One region of the Mesorhizobium abyssinicae genome, then DNA from elsewhere that is predicted to be linked to it. Evidence: predicted binding sites of a transcription regulator. Region 1 holds the regulator's gene; each other region holds the start of a gene.
What was found. Region 1 encodes PhoB, which activates phosphate uptake and scavenging genes when phosphate is short. Its sites were predicted from a motif close to TGTCATNNANCTGTCAT; they were not measured.

Region 1 (4,853 bases):
GGTCAGGAACTGCTCCATATTCTTCTGCGCGTTGGCGGGCAGCCAGCCGTCGGTATAGGCCTCGCCGACATTCTTGATCTTGCCGCCGTCGATGGCTTCCTTCAGCACTTCCATCGAGCCGGCGAACAGGAAATCGGCGTTCGGGTCGGCGCCCGAGCCCTTGATGAAGACATAATTGCCTTCCGGCTTGACCTTGAACACTTCGCGGGCCTGCATGCGGCCGACTTCCTTGTTGTCGAAGGTCAGGTAGAAGACGTCCTTGTTCTCGATCAGCCGGTCGTAGCCGACGACCGGAATGCCTTCGTCCAGCGCCTTCTGCACCGCCGGCCCGACGGCCGAAGCGTCCTGCGCCAGCACGATCAGGGCATTGGCGCCCTGCGAGATCAGGCTTTCGACGTCGGTCAGCTGCTTGCCGGGATTGGACTGCGCGTCGGCCGAAATATACTTGTCGCCGGCCGCCTCGATGGCCTTCTTCATCGCCGCTTCATCGGTCTTCCAGCGCTCTTCCTGGAAGTTCGACCAGGAAACGCCGATCACCTTGTCCTTCGCCTCGGCGACCGACGCGAGCGTCAACGACAAGGCGACACCCGCCAGCATGGCGGTTGCGAATTTCTTCATGATTTCCTCCCTGCGCCATTGCGGCGCGACCCAGACTGGCCCTGAGGCCGGCATAGAGGCTTTTTTTCGAGCCTCGAAAAAAATATGATCCAACGGCGGAGCGCTGTCAACAACGATTCTGAGCGATTCCGAGGCCTCGGCGAATTTTTTTCGAGCTCCGGAATAAATAAATGACAGGCTGGCCCGCTTCTGCCACTATTCATACGGTGTCGCCGACGGCCTTCGAAATCAAAAACGGCCGCGACGACCGGGAGGAAGGCAAAGCATGTCGGTTGGAATCCGCCACGACGATCTGCGCCGACGCAACCGGGCGATGGTTATTTCGGCCGTGCGCCGCGCCGGCCAGCCGTCGCGTACCGAGATCGCCGCCACCACCGGCCTCAGCCATTCGACCATCTCGGCGATCTCGTCCGACCTGATCCAGGAAGGCATCCTGACCGAGAGCAAGCCAAACGAGGCTGTTTCGCTGAAGCGCGGCCGGCCGCAGGTCGGGCTTGCCCTCAATCCGGAAGCCACGGCGGTGATGACGGTGGTCCTGTCGCTGAACTTCCTTTCCGTCGCCGTCATCGACTATGCCGGGCAGGTCATTGCCGAGGAGCAGCGCCGCCTCGACACGGCGATCATGCCGCGCGACGAGCTGATCGGCGAATGCGTGGCCATCGTCCGGCGCCGTTTCGAGGATCCCGACCTCGACGTCCGCGGCGTCGCCCGCATCGCCATGGGCATCCAGGGCATCACCGACACCCATGCCCGCGCCATGTTGTGGTCACCGATCACGCCGCAGACCGACATCGCCTTCGCCGACATTCTGGAAGCCGAATTCGGCGTTCCGGCCACCATGGAGAATGACTGCAACATGATGGCGGTGGCGCTGCAGTGGCGCGATCCCGAGCGGTACCGCGACGACTTCATTGCCATCCTGCTCTCGCACGGCATCGGCATGGGGCTGGTGCTGAAGGGAGAGCTGTTCACCGGCACCCATTCCTCCGGCGGCGAATTCGGCCACATGATCCACCGGCCGGGCGGCGCGCTCTGCCGCTGCGGCCGGCGCGGCTGCGTCGAGGCCTATGCCGGCAACTATGCGATCTGGCGCAATGCCAAGCAGATGGGCGAGGACGCCGAGCCGGTCGATGTCAGCGACGCCGACATGCGCTCGCTCGCCGCCAGGGCGCGCGCCGGCGACGGCCCGGAGCGCCAGGCCTACCGCAAGGCCGGCGAGGCGCTCGGCTACGGCCTCGGCAGCCTGTTCGCGCTGATCGATCCAGCTCCCGTCGCCATGGTCGGCGTCAGCGCCGCCGCCTTCGACCTGATCGAGCCGGCGCTGCGCGAGGCGATCGCCCAGACCGCCGGCGGCCAGCATTCGAAGTCGATCTCCTTCGACACCGAGCCGAACGAATTGCCGCTCATCCGCGAAGGCTGCGCCATGCGCGCACTGACCTTCGTCGACCAGGAGATTTTCGCGCCGGGCGTGCAGGTGAAAGGCGGCGCCACCGGGAAGAACGTGGCCTGAGCGTCAATCTTCCCTGATCGCGTATCCGGCCCCGCGGATGGTGCGGATGACGTCAGGCATGCGGCCATTGTTGACCGCCTTGCGCAGGCGGCCGACATGCACGTCGACCGTGCGCTCGTCGATGTAGATCGTCTCGCCCCAGACATTGTCGAGCAGCTGGCTGCGCGAGAACACGCGGCCGGGATGGCGCATCATGAATTCGAGCAGGCGGAACTCGGTCGGACCGAGCCGGATCTCGCTCTTCTTGCGATAGACACGATGCGATTCGCGGTCGAGCACGATGTCGCCGACCTTCAGCATGCTGGACAGGACTTCCGGCTTGGCGCGGCGCAGCAGCGCCTTGACGCGCGCCATGAACTCCGGCGTCGAGAACGGCTTGACCAGATAGTCGTCGGCGCCGGTGGAGAGGCCGCGCACCCGGTCGCTTTCCTCGCCGCGCGCCGTCAGCATGATGATCGGCAGCCGCTCGGTCTCCGGCCGCATCCTGAGACGCCGGCAGAGCTCGATACCGGAAACCGCCGGCACCATCCAGTCGAGCACCAGGAGGTCGGGCACGTTTTCCTGCAGCCGGATTTCGGCCTCGTCGCCGCGTGTCACCACCTCGACCTGGTAGCCTTCCGATTCAAGATTGTAGCGGAGCAGCACCCCCAGCGGCTCCTCGTCCTCCACCACCATGATGCGTGGCGCGATCATCGGCCCGTCACCCTTCTTCTCAGGCCGCCGGCGCCGACATCGCCGTCTCGTCCAGCTTCGGACGATTGGCGGGCAGTTGCTGGCCGGTCAGCACGTAGTAGGCGTTCTCGGCGATATTGGTGACATGGTCGCCGATGCGCTCCAGATTCTTGGCGCAGAACAACAGATGCGTGCAAGCGGTGATGTTGCGCGGATCTTCCATCATGTAGGTCAAAAGCTCGCGGAACACCGAGGTGTATTTGACGTCGATGCGCTCGTCGTCGTTGCGGAGCTTGGCAAGCGCCGCGGCATCCGCGGCGGCATATTCCTCGATGACCCCCTGCACCTGAATCAGCACCAGCTGCGCCATGCCGTCGATCGAATGCGAAAGGTCGCGCGGCGTGACGCTGAGACCGACGGTGCCGACGCGCTTGGCGATGTTCTTGGCGAGGTCGCCGATGCGTTCGAGGTCGCCCGCCATGCGGATCGAGCCGACCACGGCGCGCAGATCGTTGGCCATCGGCTGCCGCTTGGCGATCAGCGTGATGGCGCGGTCGTCGAGCTCGCGCTGGCGTGCGTCCATGATGGCGTCGTCGGACACCACACGCTGCGCCAGGGCGTTGTCTGAATTGAGCAGCGCGCGCGTCGAGCCGGCGACCATCGAGCGGGCGAGATCGCCCATGTCGGAGATCAGCTTGCTGATGGCGCCGAGATCCTCGTCGAAAGACGCAACCGTATGATGTTCACCCATGATCCTGTCCTCGTGCTTGGAAATCAGCCGAACCGGCCGGTGATGTAGTCCTGGGTGCGCTTGTCGTCGGGGTTGGTGAACATCTTGTCGGTGGCGCCCTCCTCGACCAGGTAGCCGAGGTGGAACATCGCCGTGCGCTGCGACACGCGCGCCGCCTGCTGCATCGAATGGGTGACGATGACGATCGTGTAGTTCTGGCGCAGCTCGTCGATCAGCTCCTCGACGCGGGCGGTTGCGATCGGGTCGAGCGCCGAACACGGCTCGTCCATCAGGATCACCTCCGGCGAGACGGCGATGGCGCGGGCGATGCACAGGCGCTGCTGCTGGCCGCCGGACAGGCCGGTGCCGGGCTCGTGCAGGCGGTCCTTCACCTCGTTCCAGATCGCCGCCTTCTTCAGGCTGGATTCGACGATCTGGTCCATGTCGGCCTTGCGCTTGGCCAGCCCATGGATGCGCGGGCCGTAGGCGACATTCTCGTAGATCGACTTCGGGAACGGGTTCGGCTTCTGGAACACCATGCCGACCCGGGCCCTGAGCTCGACGACGTCGATGCTCTTGTCGTAGATGTCCTCCTGGTCCAGCGTGATCTTGCCGGTCACCCGCGCCGAATCGATGGTGTCGTTCATGCGGTTGAGGCAGCGCAGGAAGGTCGACTTGCCGCAGCCCGAAGGACCGATCAGCGCCGTCACCTGGTTGAGGCGGACGTCGAGATTGACGTCGAACAGCGCCTGCTTCTCGCCATAGAACACGCCGACCTTGTCGCCGCGCATCTTGATCACTTCGTTCGACTTGGCGTTCATTTTGTCGCCCACTGCGTTTTCAAGAGACTGTTCGGTCATGATGTTCATACCAGATGCCTTCTTTTACCAGCGCCGTTCGAAGCGGCGCCTGAGCACGATCGCCGTGATGTTCATGGCCATGAGGAAGACGAGCAGGATGATGATCGCGCCCGACATGCGCTCGACGAAGGCGCGCTCTGCCTCGTTGGCCCACATGTAGATCTGCACCGGCAGCGCTGTCGCCGGATCGAATGGCGTCTTCGGATAGTCGGCAACGAAGGCGACCATGCCGATCAGGAGCAGCGGCGCGGTCTCGCCGAGCGCGCGCGCCAGGCCGATGATGGTGCCGGTGAGGATGCCGGGGGCGGCAAGCGGCAGGATGTGCTGGAACACCATCTGCATCTTGGAGGCGCCGAGACCGAGCGCCGCCGAGCGGATCGACGGCGGCACTGCGGCAAGCGCCGCGCGGGTGGCGATGATGATCGTCGGCAGCGTCATCAGCGTCAGCACCAGTCCGCCGACA
Region 2 (4,853 bases), on a different contig from region 1:
CCGCCGCGCCCAGGAGATGGCCGATCGACGACTTGGTCGACGACATCGAGATCTTCGAGGCGGCATTGCCGACAAGGCGCTCGACGGCGCCAAGCTCGATCGTGTCGGCCATGGTCGAGGTGCCATGGGCGTTGATGTAGTCGATGTCGGCGGGCGAGAGCTTCGCCCGCTTCAGCGCCGCCGTCATGCAGCGGAAGGCGCCGTCGCCATCCTCGGCCGGCGCGGTGATGTGGTAGGCATCGCCGGTGAGCCCGTAGCCGGTGACCTCGGCATAGATCTTGGCGCCGCGCGCCTTGGCGTGTTCGAGCTCCTCCAGCACGACGACGCCGGCGCCCTCGCCCATGACGAAGCCGTCGCGGTCGCGGTCATAGGGACGGGAAGCCTTTTGCGGCGTCTCGTTACGCTCGGTCGACAGCGCGCGGCAGGCGGCGAAGCCGGCCAGCGAAAGCCGGGTCACCGGGGCCTCGGCACCGCCTGCCAGCATCACGTCGGCATCGCCGAAGATGATCAGGCGGGCGGCATCGCCGATAGCGTGCGCGCCGGTCGAGCAAGCGGTGACGACGGCGTGGTTCGGGCCTTTCAGCCCGTGCCGGATCGACACCTGCCCGGAGACCAGGTTGATGATGTTGCCGGGGATGAAGAACGGGCTGATACGGCGAGGCCCGCGCTCGTGCAGGATCAGCGCATTCTCGGCGATGCCCTCGAGCCCGCCGATGCCGGAACCGATCATGACGCCGGTGGCGCAGCGCTCCTCCTCGGTGCCCGGCTGCCAGCCGGAATCCTTCAGCGCCTCGTCGGCGGCCGCGATCCCGTACAGGATGAAGTCGCCAATCTTGCGCAGTTCCTTCGGCTCGAGCACGGCTTCGGGATTGAGCGTGCCGTTGGAGCCGTCACCGCGCGGAATGACGTGGGCGATCTTGCAGGCAAGATCCTCCACTTCGAACTCGGTGACGCGCTTGGCTGCGCTGCGGCCGGTCAGCAGTTCCTTCCAGCTGTGCTCGAAGCCCATGCCAAACGGCGAAACCAGGCCAAGGCCCGTGACGACGACACGCCTCATCGCAGGTCCTCCCCGGTGATGCCCGCGAAAAGCCTCAGGCCGAGGCCTTGTCGATGTACTTCACCGCGTCGCCGACGGTCAGGATGGTCTCGGCGGCATCGTCCGGAATCTCGACGCCGAATTCTTCTTCGAACGCCATGACGAGTTCGACCGTGTCGAGGCTGTCAGCGCCCAGATCGTCGATGAAGCTCGCCTGCTCCGTCACCTTGTCGGCATCGACGCCCAGGTGCTCGATGACGATCTTCTTGACGCGCTCTGCGGTGTCACTCATTTGGGGCATCCTCGTCTTATGTTGAGTTGTCTTCGTTAGCGGGCGGAATGCCGCTAATCAAGCTGAAATATGGTCTTGCGGGTAACGCAACGCCACAGGACCGGTTTTTGCCCGAACCGCCGGGTTGCCGGCCGCATTACACGAAAAATGCGGGAGGTCCAAGCCGAAATGGCGCTTTTCACAACCGCCGGACCATAGTCGGAACAAGGCTGCTCAGATCATCGCCATGCCGCCATTCACATGAATGGTCTGGCCGGTGACATAGGCCGCTTCGTTGGAGGCGAGATAGGCGACCGCGGAGGCGACTTCGGCGCTGGTGCCCATGCGCCGGGTCGGGATCGCCGCCATGATCGTCTCTTTCTGCTTGTCGTTGAGCTTGTCGGTCATGGCCGATTCGATGAAGCCCGGGGCGACGCAGTTGACGGTGATGTTGCGGGTGGCGATCTCCTGCGCCAGCGACTTGGAAAAGCCGATCATGCCGGCCTTGGAGGCGCAGTAATTGGTCTGGCCGGGATTGCCGGTGACGCCGACCACCGAGGTGATGTTGATGATGCGGCCATGGCGGCGGCGCATCATCGGATGGGTCAGCTCGCGCGTCAGCCGGAACACGGCGGTGAGGTTGACCTCCAGCACGCTGTCCCAATCGGCATCCGACATGCGCACGAACAGGCCGTCCTTGGTGATGCCGGCATTGTTGACGAGGATGTCGACGCCTTCGAGATCGGCTTCCGCCTTCTGGCCGAGCGCCTTGACCTCGTCGCGGTCGGACAGGTTGGCCGGGAATAGTTTCACGCGGTCGCCGAGTTCGGCGGCCAGCGCCTCGAGCTTCTCGAGGCGGGTGCCGTGCAGGCCGACGATGGCGCCCTGGCTGTGCAGCACGCGGGCGATCGCCTCGCCGATGCCACCCGATGCGCCGGTGACGAGCGCCTTGCGGCCGGTCAGTTCGAACATGTTGGTCTCCTGATCTCAGAGAGCACCCTTCACACGGGTGCGTTCAAATCGCCAGTGGATTATGCGAGCGCGGCCAGCGCCGCCTCGACATCGGCTGCCGTGCCGACGGCGCCGGTGGCAACGTCGCGGTTGATCCGCCGCGCCAGGCCCGACAGCACCTTGCCGGCACCGACTTCGTAGAGCGTGGCAACTCCGTTGGCGGCGAACCACTCCACCGTCTCGCGCCAGCGCACGCGGCCCGTCACCTGCGCGACCAGGCGCCGGGCGATCTCGTCGGGATCGCTGGTCGGGGTGACCGTGACGTTGGAGACGACGGGAACCACCGGCGAATTCTTTGCCACGCCGGCCAGCGCCTCGCGCATGATTTCGGCGGCAGGCTGCATCAGCGCCGAATGGAAGGGGGCGGAGACCTGCAGCATCAGCGCCCGCTTGGCGCCCTTTTCCGTGCACAGCTTTGCCGCCAGCTCGACCGCCGGCTTGGCGCCGGAGATCACCAGCTGGCCGCCGCCATTGTCATTGGCAACCTGGCAGATGGAGCCTTTTGCAGCCTCGGCGCAGGCTGCCTCGACATCGGCCTGCTCGAGCCCGATGATTGCCGCCATGGCGCCCTCGCCCGCCGGCACCGCCGCCTGCATGGCATTGCCGCGCACGCGCAGCAGGCGCGCGGCGTCCGCCACCGAAACGAAGCCGGCGGCGGCAAGCGCCGAATATTCGCCCAGCGAATGCCCCGCCACGTAAGCGACCTTGTCCTTCAGCGAAAATCCGCGCGCTTCCAGCGCGCGGATCGCCGCCAGCGACACTGCCATCAGCGCCGGCTGGGCGTTGGCGGTCAGCGTCAGCGTCTCTTCCGGCCCTTCCCAGATCAGCTTCGACAGTTTCTCGCCGAGAGCGTCGTCCACTTCCTCGAACACTCTGCGCGCCTCGGGAAAGGCGTCCGCCAGGTCCTTGCCCATGCCGACGGCCTGGCTGCCCTGTCCCGGAAAGGTGAATGCGACGGCCATATCGAGGCTCTCCAATGGCTGATTTTACCTGCCTGTGGCGCAAGGCGGACGGGCAAGTCAAGCCCGCGCCACCCTGTCCGGGCGCGAAATCACCACCCGAGTGCCTGTTCCAAAAGGCTTTTTGGCGATCACTGATGATGAAAACCGCTCACGATTCGTTTGCTGGCTCTTCTTATTTTCGCCACAGGCGCTAGCTTTGCGTGACAGTTCAATGACAATTCAATGACGCCGATCGGATTGGCGCGCAGCGTGGGCCGGGGAATATCGAAGTGGCACGGATCAGGAAAGGCGCCGGCAAGGTGGCGCCGCAGTTCTTGGAAGACGATCCATCCACCGGCTATCTGCCGGGGCGGAGATGGCCGATCGTCCGCTACGGCCTCGTTACCCTGCTCGCCTCCGCCATACTGGTGTTCGCCATCGAATGGATCGTGCGCGGCGATTTTTCCGGCACCGTCGACTTCTTCCTGCAGCCCTTCAAGCCGGGCTGGACCACCATCATCGTCTTCGCGCTGGTGCTGATCGGGCTGGACGCCGTGCTCGGCCGCAGCCACCAGAGCCTGATGATCGTGGCGCCGCTGACCCTTGCGCTGGCCTTTGTCGGCCACCAGAAGTCGCACTATCTCGGCGATCCGCTCTACCCGACCGATTTCCTCTACTCCCGCCAGATCATGGCGCTGATGCCGCTTCTGGTGCGCGAGCGGCCGCTGACCGCCGTCGCCATCGCCATCGCCATCGTGGCCGGCCTGTCGCTGCTCGTCTATGGCTGGCGCCTGTGGCGCCGGAAGGTGCCGATCCTCAGCCGCAAGGGTCGGCTGGCGCGGCTGACGCTGACGGTGCCGCTGCTTGCCTTCTTCGTGTCGATCATGGACTACGCCACCTTCTCGTGGACCCGCGACCGGCTGCAGATCATCCCGATCATGTGGGACCAGAAGGAGAACTACGCCTCCAACGGCTTTGCGCTTGCTTTCGCGCTCAACGTGCCGATGGCCCATGTCTCGGCGCCGGCCGGCTATTCCGACAAGGCGATCGCGGCGATCGCGAGACCTGACGTGACGGCCTCGGTGCCGGACGAGAAGCCCGACATCATCGTCGTCATGAGCGAATCCTTCTGGGATCCGACCAAGCTGCCCGGCGTCACCATCACGCCGGACCCGATCCCCAATGTGCGGGCGCTGCGCTCCGGCTATATGTTCTCGCCGGAATTCGGCGGCATGACCGCCAATATCGAATTCGAGGCGCTGACCGGCTTCTCCAACGCCTTCCTGCCGGCCGGCTCCATCCCCTACCAGCAGTATGTGCGCACGCCGACGCCGTCGCTGGCGACCTTCCTGAAGAGCGAGGGCTACAGGGCGCGCGCCATCCATCCCGGCACCAACTGGTTCTGGAACCGCGGCGCCGTCTATGCCGATTTCGGCTTCAACGACTTCCGCTCGGAGGAGACGCTGCCGCCGATGCAGAAGCGCGGGCCACTGGCCTCCGACGCGGCGATGACCGACGAGATCATCCGCGAGGCGGACGCAAGCGAGGACCCGGTCTTCCTGTTCGCCGTCAGCCTGCAGAACCACGGGCCCTA
Region 3 (4,853 bases), on a different contig from region 1:
CAGGTGCCGCCGACGGCGTAGAAGACCCTGCCCTGCCCGCCCTTCAGCAGCTTTGCCCGCGCCAGCTGCTCGCGCGCGATCTTCTGCGCCTGGGCGAGCGAGTTCTTCGCCATGTCCTGCAGGCGCAGGCCGCCGAGCGGCAGGGTGATACCGTCGCCGATCGCCTCGCCATTGATGTCGATCAGCTCGAGGCTGCCGCCGCCAAGGTCGCCGGCGATGCCATTGGCCGGGTGGAAGCCTGAGATGACGCCGAGCGCCGAATAATGCGCTTCCTGGCGCCCGGAAAGTACCCGGATCTCGGTCTTCAGCACATCCTCGGCGCGGTGGATGAAATCCGGGCCGTTGACCGCCTCGCGCGCGGCGGCGGTCGCCAGCACATACATGTGCTCCGCGCCCGCCTGGTCGGAGAGCGCGCGGAAGCGGCGGAACTCCTCCATCGAGCGGGTCACCGCCTCGGGGTCGAGCTTGCCGGTCGAAACGATGCCGCGGCCGAGGCCGGCCAGCATCTTTTCGTTGAACAGCAAGGTCGGCGAGCGCGCCAGCCCCTCATAGACGACAAGACGGATCGAGTTCGAGCCGATGTCGATGATCGACAGCGGCCGCCGGTCCTGGAGCCGGCCCTGGGAAGTAGAAATCACGCGGCGCCGTTCTTCTTGCGGCGCTTGAACTGGGCTATGCGCTTGGGCGCATGCGACTTCAGCGCGTCACCCCGTCCGGACAGGCTCGGATTGGTCATGAAATATTCCTGCGCGTTGAACGGTTCCTCGCCCTCCTCAAGCACGACGCGCCGGGAGGTTCCGTCAGCCAATACGTCGAAACTTTGCTGGTTGTCCATGATGTTGCCCAGCATGATCTGGCCAAGCACCTGTTCATGCACAGTTGGATTGGTGATCGGCACCATGGTCTCGACGCGGCGGTCGAGATTGCGCGGCATCAGATCGGCCGAGGAGATGTAGACGACGGCCCCATCCGAAGGCAGGCCGTGGCCGTCGCCGAAGCAGTAGATGCGGCTATGCTCGAGGAAGCGGCCGACGATCGATTTCACCCTTATGTTTTCCGACAGGCCCGGAACCTGCGGCCTCAAACAGCAGATGCCGCGCACGACGAGGTCGATCTCGACGCCGGCGCGGCTGGCATCGTAGAGCGCATCGATGATGATCGGATCGACCAGCGCGTTCATCTTCATCCAGATGCGGGCCGGCCGGCCCTCGCGCGCATGGGCGATCTCGTCCGAAATGTGCTTCAGGATGCGCTTGCGCAGCGTGAACGGCGAGACCGCCAGCCGCATCTCCTCGGCCGGCTCGGCATAGCCGGTGATGAAGTTGAAGAGCTGGGCGACATCGCGCGCGATCGTCGCGTCGGTGGTGAAGAACGACAGGTCGGTGTAGATGCGGGCGGTGACCGGATGGTAGTTGCCGGTGCCGAGATGCACGTAATTGCGCAGCTTGCCGTCCTCGCGCCGCACCACCAGCGACATCTTGGCGTGGGTCTTCAGTTCGAGGAAGCCGAACACGACCTGGACGCCGGCGCGCTCGAGGTCGCGAGCCCAGCGGATATTGGCCTCCTCGTCGAAGCGCGCCTTGAGCTCGACCAGCGCCGTCACCGACTTGCCCGCCTCGGCCGCGTCGACCAGCGCTCGGACGATCGGGCTGTCGTTGGAGGTGCGATAGAGCGTCTGCTTGATCGCCACGACTTCCGGGTCGGCCATCGCCTGGCGCAGGAACTGCACCACCACGTCGAAGGATTCGTAGGGGTGGTGGACGACGATGTCCTTCTCGCGGATGGCGGCGAAGCAGTCGCCGCCATGCTCGCGGATGCGCTCGGGAAAGCGCGGATTGTAGGGCGTGAACTTCAAATCGTCGCGCGCGACGGCGACGATCTCGGAGATCTGGCTCAGCGCCAGCGGACCGGTCAAGACGCTGATGCGGCTCGACGAAACGCCGAGCTCGCCGGCGACGAAGTCGCGCAGCGCGGGCGGCATCGACATGTCGAACTCGATGCGGATGACCGAACCGCGGCGACGCCGCTTCAGCGCCGTCTCGAACAGGCGCACCAGATCCTCGGACTCTTCCTCGACCTCGATATCGCTGTCGCGGATGAGGCGGAAGGTGCCGGAGCCCTTGACCTCGTAGCCCGGGAAGAGCTTGCCGATATAAAGGCCGACCGCTTCCTCGAGCGGGATGAAGCGGACATGGTTCTTGCGGTCGGGCAGGCGGATGAAGCGCTTCAGGGCCACCGGCAGGCGCAGCAGCGCGCTCATCTCCTCGCCGTTCTTGCGGTGGCGCAATTGCAGCGCCATCGAAAAGCCGAGATTGGGGATGAACGGGAACGGGTGCGCCGGGTCGATCGACAGCGGGGTCAGCACCGGGAACACCTGATCCTGGAAATGTTCTTCCAGCCAGGCCCTCTCGTCCTTGGTCAGCGCGTCGCGAGTGATGCTCTCGATGCCTTCCTTGTTGAGCAGCTGCATCAGCGCCGACAGGCTTTTCTGCTGGTCCTCCTGCAGGCGCTCGACCTCGCGCAGCAATTGTTCGAGCTGCTGCTCCGGCGTGCGGCCGTCCGGGCTCTTGAGGGCGATGCCCTCGCGCACCTGGCCGGCGAGGCCCGCGACGCGGACCATGAAGAACTCGTCGAGATTGGCGGCCGAGATCGACAGAAAGCGGACCCGTTCGAGCAGCGGATGGTTCGCATTCAGCGATTCTTCCAGCACGCGGCGGTTGAACTGCAGCCAGGAGAACTCGCGATTGACGAAACGGTCTGGATTGCCGGCTTCCGGGCTTGCCGCCTCGATGGTGATGAATTCGCTTTGCACCGGCTTCAGTTCGTTCATGATTCCTGCTCTTGCCCCTGCCCCGGTTTCCCTGAACATCCTTGTGGCGCCAGGCACTACGCCTGGCTGCAAAAATGCTCCAGCCGGTTAACCGGCTCAACTTATCCTCTGACAGGCTTTTGCGACAGTTTCATTTCATCGATCTTGCAAAGAGGCCGGTTATGATCCAGATGCAACTGGCCGAAAGCAGGCCGAGACCAAATTGGAGACGACGATGGCAGGCGGTTCCATTCCCCATTTCCAGAACGATGCGGGCCATCCGGCGATCGACATCGGCGTCAGGGAATTCATGTGCACGGGCGCCAACCCGCCTTTCGACCATCCGCATGTCTTCCTCGACATGGGCGACGACAACGAGAAGGTCTGCCCCTATTGCTCGACGCTCTACCGCTATTCGTCGAAGCTGAAGGCGACGGAAACGGTGCCGCCGGGCTGCCTCTATATCGACCAGGCAGCCTGACACTTTCGCGACACATCTGATGAACGACGCGCGCTCCCGGCAAGTCGTCATCGCCGGAGCGGGTATCGCCGGGTTAACCGCGGCCATTGCGTTCGCCGAACGCGGCTGTCCCGTGCAGATTTTCGAACAGGCGCCGCGGCTGGAGGCCGCCGGCGCCGGCATCCAACTTTCCCCCAACGCAACGCGCATCCTCAGGCAGCTCGGCGTGCTCGATCGGTTGCGGCCGCATGCCGTGCGGCCGGAGGCGGTGGTGCTGAAGGACGCCGCGACGCTCAGTGAACTGGCGCGGGTGCCGCTGGGGCAAGCCGGCGAGAGCCGTTGGGGTGCGCCCTATCTCGTCGCCCACCGTGCCGACGTACAGGCGGCGCTGACAGCGCAGGCCGCGGAGTGCCGCGACATCGAACTCGTCACCGGCGCACGAGTAACAGGCCTTGCCACCGGGCCGCAAGGCGTTGCGGTGACGGTCGAAGCGGACGGGCGCAGGATCGAGGCCAGCGGCCAATTGCTGGTCGGCGCCGACGGCGTCTGGTCGTCGCTTCGCGAAAAGCTCGCCGTCATGGAGCCGGGCTTCGGCAAGAGCCGCTTCTCGGGCGAGCTTGCCTGGCGCGCGACGGTCGCGGCTGAAAGTGCCGCCGGAGAAGCCTTTGCAACGGTCGGCGGCACGGACTGCGTCACCACCTTTCTGCATCCTGGCTTCCACCTGGTGGCCTATCCGGTGAGCCAAGGCAGCGCCTTCAACCTCGCCGCCTTCACCAGGGGCGAGCGCATCGCCGAAGGCTGGTCCGGCCATGCCGACCCGGCCATCCTCTCAGGCGCCATGCGCGGCACGGCGCCGGCGCTGGCAAGGCTTGTCGCGCTGGCCGGCCCGTGGACGGCGTTTCCGATCCATACCGTCGCCCAGCAGCGCTGGACGACGCCAGCCGGGATCGCGCTCATTGGCGACGCCGCGCATGCGATGACGCCGTTCGCGGCGCAGGGCGCCGCCATGGCAATAGAGGACGCCGCGATGCTTGCCGGCATGGTCGCCGACTTCCCCGACGATCCAGGGCAGAGCCTTGCCGTCTGGGAGAACCTGAGGCGGCCGCGCATCGCGAAGGTACTGAGGCGCGGCGCGCTCAACCGGCTTGCCTGGCATGCCTGGGGGCCGGTGGCGATCGCGCGCAACCTGGTGCTGGCGACGCGGCCGGCGGAGAAGCTCGCGGCCGATCTGGACTGGCTCTACGGGTGGGAGGCGCGGAAGGTGGTGCGGCGTTGACCGCCTTAGTGGGCGATCGCAATTGCGATCGGCTGGCGGGACAGCGCCCCCCTCTGTCCTGCCGGACATCTCCCCCACTTGGGGGGGAGATCAGCAGTCGCTCCGGCTTTCGCCAATCTCCAACGTTGCAGGGTCAGCAACGGCGGCGAAACCGCCAATCTCCCCCCTCGTGGGGGAGATGTCCGGCAGGACAGAGGGGGGCGCGAAGGAATGAGGCGCTCATGATTGGCTTCAATCATACAACCGCATCGACCACCCCAGCGACACCGGCAGCGGGTTCCACCAGCCGGTGCGCAGGCCGGCGGTGC

Region 2: a site for PhoB is predicted at 3,481-3,497, ahead of PU724_RS05560 (LTA synthase family protein). Genes of this name have one in related genera too.
Region 3: a site for PhoB is predicted at 2,952-2,968, ahead of PU724_RS20905 (RNA degradosome polyphosphate kinase). Genes of this name have one in related genera too.

What each region holds. Positions count from the first base shown of each region.
Region 1 covers NZ_JARAKC010000006.1:248,689-253,541, forward strand. The annotation lists gene xylF (D-xylose ABC transporter substrate-binding protein) at 1-618, opposite strand, end outside; gene PU724_RS16065 (ROK family protein) at 884-2,128, shown strand; gene phoB (phosphate regulon transcriptional regulator PhoB) at 2,132-2,821, opposite strand; gene phoU (phosphate signaling complex protein PhoU) at 2,841-3,551, opposite strand; gene pstB (phosphate ABC transporter ATP-binding protein PstB) at 3,575-4,399, opposite strand; gene pstA (phosphate ABC transporter permease PstA) at 4,415-4,853, opposite strand, start outside.
Region 2 covers NZ_JARAKC010000002.1:198,134-202,986, forward strand. The annotation lists gene fabF (beta-ketoacyl-ACP synthase II) at 1-1,057, opposite strand, end outside; gene PU724_RS05545 (acyl carrier protein) at 1,092-1,328, opposite strand; gene fabG (3-oxoacyl-[acyl-carrier-protein] reductase) at 1,542-2,279, opposite strand; gene fabD (ACP S-malonyltransferase) at 2,339-3,280, opposite strand; gene PU724_RS05560 (LTA synthase family protein) at 3,550-4,853, shown strand, end outside.
Region 3 covers NZ_JARAKC010000009.1:162,232-167,084, reverse strand. The annotation lists gene ppx (exopolyphosphatase) at 1-638, opposite strand, end outside; gene PU724_RS20905 (RNA degradosome polyphosphate kinase) at 635-2,830, opposite strand; gene PU724_RS20900 (zinc-finger domain-containing protein) at 3,045-3,290, shown strand; gene PU724_RS20895 (FAD-dependent monooxygenase) at 3,310-4,545, shown strand; partial or broken gene PU724_RS20890 (TIGR02117 family protein) at 4,777-4,853, opposite strand, start outside.